DNA from 2 places in the Paenibacillus sp. FW104-T2 genome. Region 1 is predicted to be linked to the other one. Evidence: riboswitches for the same ligand, from Rfam matches in the RefSeq annotation. Region 1 holds a riboswitch; the other holds the start of a gene.

Region 1 (4,036 bases):
CGTTGCGGACGATGCATGGAATTTCAACAAGCCCTGCAACCGGATCGCAGATGAGGCCCAGTGTATTTTTTAACGCGAGACCTACGGCATGAACGACCTGCTCCGGCGTCCCCCCACGCAGCTCCACCATTGCACCGGCTGCCATGCCGATCGCCGAACCGACTTCTGCCTGACAGCCACCCTCTGCACCTGAAATAAACGAGTTATTGGCGATGACATATCCAATTGCACCTGCACAGAATAAGCCGTTCACCAGATGCTCATCACTCCATCCGAATCGCTCCTGGGAGCTGATGAATACACCGGGGATAATCCCGCAAGAACCCGCTGTCGGCGTAGCCACAATCCGGCCCATGGATGCGTTGACTTCAGATACACACAGGGCATAGGCCATTGCCAGTGCGGAAGCGTCCCCCGAGCAGGTTTCGCCCTGGCGAATATACTCGGCCATCTTTTTGCCGTCTCCGCCAGTCAAGCCACTGCGCGAGGTGGTGTCCTCCGTCAGTCCTTTCCGTACAGCCTCTTTCATCACTTGATAATATTCCGACATCTGCCGCACAACGTCCGCTTCCGGCGTATTGGTCTCCTGAACCTGCTCCTCGATCATTAGCCGGGCAATGGTTTTGGATTCAGCCGTACAGATCGTATTCAGTTCATGCAAGTGCTTAAAGCGCATCCGGATCAACCCCTCTCTTCAAATCAATGACGCGAATATCCAGCACATGATCCAGTGAACGCAGGCGTTCCAACATCTCGGCACTTGGTACTCCGTCCATTTCCATCGCTGTTAGTGCTTCGCCATCCCGGGCTTTTCGGTCTACCTGCATATAACCGATGTTAACCCCTGAGGAGCTGATCGTAGACGTCACGGAAGCAAGCACCCCTGCCTTGTCCGCATGACGCAGAACGAGTGTGGGGAATTCCCCGCTGATCTGTACCCGGAAATCATTGAGCGTATGCACCGACACACTGCCGCCGCCAATCGAAGCACCAACGAGTGAACATTGACGCTCACCGTGCCACAACTCAATTTTGACCGTATTCGGATGCGGAGCAGGCAGTCCACTTGTATAGAACTCAACCTCCATACCCGCTTGTTCGGCATACGTCTCAGCGTCCGGTATCCGCGGATCATCCGTGACATAGTCAAGCAAACCACCAATTAACGCCAGATCTGTACCGTGACCTTGATACGTATCGGCAAATGAGCCGTACAGTGTCAGCCTGGCACGTTCAGGGGTACACCCCAGCCACTGCCTTGCAATTCTCCCCAGTCTCGCTGCCCCGGCTGTATGTGAACTTGAAGGGCCCGTCATCGACGGACCGATAATTGAAAAAACATCTTTAAATCGCATCCTGCACCCCTCCATATCGTCATATCCATCCAGACATGCACCATAATGTTCCTTCATTACTGAATGATGACATCAAAAAAGGACAGTAGAAGGCCTTAGGCCCTCTCTCTGTCCTCGTTACCTGAGAGTTTCATGATCAGAGGCAGCCCCATGGGGTACCCTTCTCATCATATACCCCTTGGGTGGCGCATTCGCGCACTCTCCAGAGCTGCGTCCAACGATGGTACATTTACCTGAGAGATTAACCACCTGCGCCGGGTGCGCAGCGGCTTGCTCCTTCGGTGCCTGGCAGCCTACTGAAACCAATGGCCTGCCCAGGTCTCTCCCGCTCGTTTTCATCCGCTGTATCGTATATATTCGCTTGAACACATATCAAACGTTGTCCTTGTGAGATTGATCATTCATATAACAGATTAATATGCAACACACGTAATGTCAACAAAAGTAACGCATCATTATCATCTTGGCAAAATTCCTCTACTATTATATGCAGCTTTCCACGGAATCGTTCAGTTTCCAATAGGATATAGACTAGCTATGTAGTGATTTTGAGGAAGAGCTGTGATCCTTATAATATGACTGTCTTGAAGGAAGCCAGCTCGTAAGCCATAACAGAAGGGCACCCAGCATCAGAACTGCCGAAACGACCGTATATACCGTTCGAAGAGAGATTACTTCGGCAACTACACCCATGACCAAAATCGAAATGACCTGCAATGCACTCAGCATGAGTCCAAGTACGCTGCTCATTCGCCCCATCAAGTCTACCGGTATATTATTCTGATAAAAGGTGACCAGTCCCGTGTTTGCCGGCGCCGAACACAACCCAAGCAGAATAAAGGCGAATGCGGCAAGCTCGAACGAAAACGAAAGAGCGAACAGGAAATAACCAAGCGCAACCAAGAGCACGCCTCCGCCCATCATGTGACGGATGGACAAGTGTTTGGCGAACAACCACACCAGCAGAGAACCCGCCATGTATCCAGCTCCAGTAACACTCATCAACGCACCATACTGTGACTCGGACAGGTTCATGACTTGACGGATAAAAACCACTTCCTGTGCATCCAGCGACATGCCAATAACAAGAATAATCTGGAACAAGGCATAGATGCCCACCACATATCCTGCTTGTCGACTGAATAGCATTACGGCTCGCCAATCCTGGGCAATCAGACGAGGGGTTAACCTTGTCCTACCGCTGCTCTGCTCTCCAGTGCCCAGCCTTGGCAGTAACATCAGGATGAGCGCCGACACCACAAAGGAAGCTGCATTGGCATAGATCGCCGCTGCAGGTGACAGATAGATCAACATGACTCCGGCTATGGCTGGGCCTGTAATAAAAGCACCAGAACTGATCATGGCCTGCAGGGAATTGAATCGCTTGCGCCGCTCAGCAGGAACCAGCCGGGTGATGTACACCTGCGAAGAAGGCACGAATATGGATGAGGACATGCTGACAAGAAACATGATGCCGTACATCATCCATAGACTGGGCATCAGCGGAAGCAATGCCACGAGCACAGCTCTCACCACATCCGCCCCAATCATCAGCTGCCGCTGGTCGTAGCGGTCAATCAGACTGCCTGACCAGAATTTGGTGCATACCGAGGCAATCGGCGAGATAATCCACAAGCCTGCAACTGCCGCCGGGGACTGTGTCATGTTAAGCACCATCAAATTAATGGCCACAATGTAGATAAAATCCCCCAGGTTGGATATGCCTACTCCGCCCAGGAGCAAACCGGCATGTTTCCATCCCCCTGACTGGGTGCCCTTCCCGTTCTCCTGATCTCGATCATTGCTCATCCATCAGATCCCTCCCAGATTCATTCATGAATTTTAAGAAGTACTGAATTAAAACCCAATAATTGTATTATCTCCTATTTGATCCTTTTTCGCAGTAAAAAAATGGACTATGCCCGGCGTCGATCTTCATGTTTCGCAAGGCTTCCCGTACCAAAAAGACTGCCGTTAATCGGGCAGTCTCAAGTCGGTTTAATCCAAGTTGCTTTTCTATATCATTTTTGGGTCAGATCCGAAGCCTGCCGAAACCATTCCTTTACGGCATTAGCCTGGCCATATTCCAGGAATATGGCTTTGAAGCCGCCCCGATTCACCATCAGCCTCGCCCGAACGGATAACAAGGACTTGCTTCGCTGTCTTCGGGTAGCAACCGTATCCACTGTGACCACATGAGGCCGGCGCATCAGCGCTGTTCTGCGGGAGATGGTCCGGTGGCGAAGGGTTAGCAGCTTGCCCTGAATGCTCAGCCCTTCATCCTTGAAGCACTCGTATCCCCAAACGGCACATAAGGGAATAAGGAGAAATAGAAATGCACCCATCGGGCCCAGAAACACCGTCCCCGCTGTTCCCAGCAGGGCTGCACCAAGCAATTTCCAGCGCAGGAATAACCAGCGGGCTCGATCCGGGGGTCTGTTAGCGGGTGGCTGCATGACGAATTGCGGTACAATTCGGGCAAGCAGCTCATTGACATCGCGGAGCGGCAGCAGTGGATGAAGCATCATTTTTTTCTCCGTCTCTGAAGTCAAAACAAAAATCTCCACCTCGGCATAACCAAACGGCTGTCGCAGCAGTCCCTCCCTGATCTCCACCGCCTGGACCTTCCCTGGTGAGAACACATGCTTCTTTCGGTCGAGCAATCCGGAAACAATCGTAAT
Region 2 (4,036 bases), on a different contig from region 1:
CACAGTTGAAGAAGCCAAATCCGCGGCTCTGTCTGCTTCACGATTATCTGCTGTAATAGCAGCATTCGCTGTATTGCCTTGACTCTTCATGTCTTTCATGCGATTCGCTGCAGACTCCAGATCTTCTTCTTTTTGCTTACCTGTTTTCAGCAGCAGTGCTGCAACCAGGAAGGATACGATCGCGGCCACAGCCACCCCGGCGAGCATCGGCAGATATCCACCTTTTGGCGTTAACAGGGAATATGCAATGATACTACCCGGTGAAGGTGCTGAAACCAGTCCTGCTCCGGTGAGCATGAAGGTTGCTGTACCTGCCACGCCGCCTGCGATTGCCGCAAGAATCAGAATCGGTTTCATCAGAATGTAAGGGAAATAAATTTCATGAATTCCCCCGAAGAAGTGGATGATAACCGCACCCGGTGCGGAAGATCTTGCTGTTCCACGACCGAAGAAGCAGTACGCCAGCAGGATACCAAGTCCGGGACCCGGGTTTGATTCAAGCATGTATAATACGGATTGACCCAATTCTCTCGCTTGATCTGTTGCAATCGGTGTTAGAATGCCGTGGTTGATTGCATTGTTCAGGAACAATACCTTCCCTGGTTCAATGATCAGGTTGACGAGTGGGAGCAATCCCAGATTCATCAGCCCCTGTACACCAGCCGATAATACGGTGCTAATTCCTTCTACAGCAGGTCCGATACCCAGCAGTGCAATGATCGCCAGGATACCACCGATAATACCGGCGGAGAAGTTATTAACCAACATCTCGAACCCTGCTTTGATCTTGCCTTCAACGGCTTTATCGAACTTTTTGATGATCCATGCAGCCAGTGGTCCGGCAATCATGGCACCCAGGAACATCGGAATGTCACTGCCGACGATAACCCCTATAGTCATGATGGCACCAATGACACCACCACGCTGGCCATGCACCATCGTACCTCCAGTGTAACCGATAAGCAGTGGCAGCAAATATTTGATCATCGGATCTACTAACGTTGCAATCGTTTCGTTAGGGAACCAGCCTGTTTTGATAAACATGGCCGTAATTAATCCCCATGCAATAAATGCACCCATATTCGGCATAACCATGCCGCTTAGGAATCGGCCAAAACGCTGAACGCCTACCCGGAGACCGCCTTTGGAATTGGACGTTTGGTCCAAGTTACTCATTGTATTATCCTCCTCGGATCAAGTAGTTATCATTTATGAAAAGGGTATCATTTCTCCCCTGCTGTTATCCTAAGCCAGATTGGTCTCCGGTTCAACGAAATGAAAGCGTACTTTCGTCATGATCATTGATGACAACATTGTGTTTATGTAATCGTTTTTATGATGATGAGAGGGCTCTAACCATTGATATACTTGGCTTTTTTCGTATGTGACTTATATCATTTACGGTACTAAATTCAATAATATAGCATGTGCGATTCAGCCTTATTCCATCCTGTTCAAGTGTCTCATATGGCAACAAGCCTGTCCTTGGGAACACGAAAAAGCCTGCATGAGCACCAAGGCTCACACAGGCTCTGAAGACGTGCACGACCGTCCAATGTATGAAAAAATCATGGATTAATAAAGGTTATTTAGTGCAAATACATTCTACTCCTCGATGTGCTTACGATATGCATCAGCATTCATCAGTTTAGACAACGCTGTTGTCAAATCACCTTCAACACGAATCTCAATCATCCAGCCTTCTTCGTAAGGCGAACTGTTGACGAGTTCAGGTGCATCCTGCAGTGCTTCATTCACAGCAATAATCGAACCACTTACCGGAGAAAACAAATCCGAAACCGTCTTCACGGATTCAATCGTACCAATGCTGTCTTCCGCTTTTACATCCGATTCAAGGTCAGGCAATTCCACAAACACAATGTCACCCAGCTGATGCTGCGCGAACTCGGTAATGCCGATCCGTACAGTATCCTCCCCTACGGTTTGCACCCACTCGTGCTCTTCACTGTACAGGAAATCACTTTTCAATTCGCTCATCGATATCCGCCTCGCTTTTCATTAATGAGTGCATGCGTCCTTCGGCCAACCCTTTTTCCCAGAACATAGCGTAAGATATTTTTGATTGAAATGTCAAGATACCTCACAAATTATTTGATTTTTGATGATTACGCCTGTAACGCAAACACCCTCACTCTACATATAATGGGTAATATTAGAATAGTAAGCGCACTCTTTTTATATACACGAACAATAAATTAGGATTTATAAATATTATTCGGTTTTTTATTGATTTCTGTGATATCGTTCTTGACATCGATAGGGGATTCACGTTTTAATGAGAGAGTAAATGTTAATCGTTGTGTGCATCACCCGCGGATGAATGTAAAGGGAGAGATTACCCGTGACGCCCAACTCTGGGATGCATGCGGTAACGCCGAAGGAGTAAGCCACCCGACAAGCGGGAGGTGAATCTCTCAGGCAAAAGGACTTTTACGGGACGCAACTCTGGAGAGCATCTATTCGCCCGATATGGGCGTTATGATCACCCAAGGGGAAACCTGCTGCAACCTATTGGCGGGGTAACTCTCAGGTACCAAGGACAGAGCCTAAGAATACAGCGTGCTTCTGGCATGCCGGTTCTTTGGCCTGTCCTTTTCCTTTTTCCCAAAAAAACGAAAGTCAGGATCGAGCCGGCGCTGTCATCAGTAGCCTTAACCATACTTATCCAAGAAAAGAATCATTCATGTTATACACTCGGCCCGGTAGCGGCCATAACGAGGTGATTTGATGTCCGATTTGCTTAGAACTCCACTCTATCCACTTTATCAGCAATATGAAGGTGTACGGTGCATCGATTTTGGAGGCTGGGAGCTTCCGGTGCAATTCAGCGGGATTCAGAAGGAACATGAAGCGGTGCGCGAACGGGCTGGGCTGTTCGATGTATCCCACATGGGTGAATTCACGGTGCAGGGTGAGCAGGCCGAAGCATTTTTGCAGAAACTGACGACCAACGACGTGACCGCACTGGTTCCTGGCCAGGCACAATACACGTTAATGTGTTACCCGGACGGTGGCGTAGTGGACGATCTGCTCGTATACAAGCTGGAAGATCAGCATTATATGCTCGTCGTGAATGCCTCTAATATTGACAAGGACTGGGCCTGGCTGCAAGAGCACATGGTTCCTGGGGTGAGCATGACGAACGACTCCGCAGAAACAGCTCTACTGGCTCTACAGGGCCCGCTTGCTGCAGACATCATCGGAAAAGTTACAGATACTGACGTATCCATAATCGAGCCTTTTCGTTTTGTACAGCATGCTGAGGTCTGTGGTGTAAAACTGCTGCTGTCCCGCACCGGTTATACCGGAGAAGACGGCTTCGAACTATACGTACAGGCAGATCAGGCCGCTGCGGTCTGGAACGGATTGATGGAGGCGGGCGCTGATTACGGTCTGGTTCCGGCTGGACTTGGTGCACGGGATACACTTCGATTCGAAGCGAAGCTGCCCCTCTATGGACAGGAATTATCGCCGACCATTTCACCGCTGGAAGCAGGCGTTGGCATGTTTGTGAAGCTGAATGCCGGACCTTTTATCGGGCACGAAGCACTATTGCAGCAAAAAAATGATGGACCTGCCCGCAAACTGGTCGGCATTGAAGTACTGGAACGCGGGATTCCACGTCCCCACTATCCCATCTACGCGGAAGGCGTGCAGATCGGGGAAGTAACAACCGGTACACAGTCCCCTACGCTGAAGCGCAATCTGGGGCTCGCCCTAATTAACAGCCAATATGCTGCACTCGGCACCCCGCTCGAGATTGAGATTCGTGGCAAAAAGCTGAAAGCCGAAGTTGTGAAGACCCCTTTTCATAAACGGACACGTACGTCAAAGACACCTACCCAAGGAGCTGATCAAGCATGAGCAAGCACCGCTATATTCCCATGACTGAACAGGATCAGAGCGCCATGCTCGCAACCATCGGTGTGGACACGATTGAAGATCTGTTCCAGGACATCCCGCAGGAGATTCGTTATCAAGGCGAGCTGCCTGTCTCCTCCAAACTGGATGAATA

What was found. A riboswitch is a leader RNA that binds a small molecule or an ion and turns the genes downstream of it on or off. The one in region 1 is predicted to bind glycine.
Region 2: it holds a riboswitch for glycine, as region 1 does, so the genes downstream of both, gcvT (glycine cleavage system aminomethyltransferase GcvT) here and sdaAB (L-serine ammonia-lyase, iron-sulfur-dependent subunit beta) in region 1, are expected to answer to the same signal.

Annotation. Positions count from the first base shown of each region.
Region 1 covers NZ_JBYTCE010000007.1:142,238-146,273, reverse strand. The annotation lists gene sdaAA (L-serine ammonia-lyase, iron-sulfur-dependent, subunit alpha) at 1-676, opposite strand, end outside; gene sdaAB (L-serine ammonia-lyase, iron-sulfur-dependent subunit beta) at 666-1,355, opposite strand; glycine riboswitch at 1,462-1,563, opposite strand; glycine riboswitch at 1,568-1,693, opposite strand; gene AC3WQ3_RS11290 (MFS transporter) at 1,887-3,164, opposite strand; gene AC3WQ3_RS11285 (PH domain-containing protein) at 3,377-4,036, opposite strand, start outside.
Region 2 covers NZ_JBYTCE010000004.1:256,154-260,189, forward strand. The annotation lists gene AC3WQ3_RS07465 (PTS mannitol transporter subunit IIBC) at 1-1,176, opposite strand, end outside; gene gcvH (glycine cleavage system protein GcvH) at 1,606-1,998, opposite strand; glycine riboswitch at 2,338-2,461, shown strand; glycine riboswitch at 2,465-2,566, shown strand; gene gcvT (glycine cleavage system aminomethyltransferase GcvT) at 2,749-3,885, shown strand; gene gcvPA (aminomethyl-transferring glycine dehydrogenase subunit GcvPA) at 3,882-4,036, shown strand, end outside.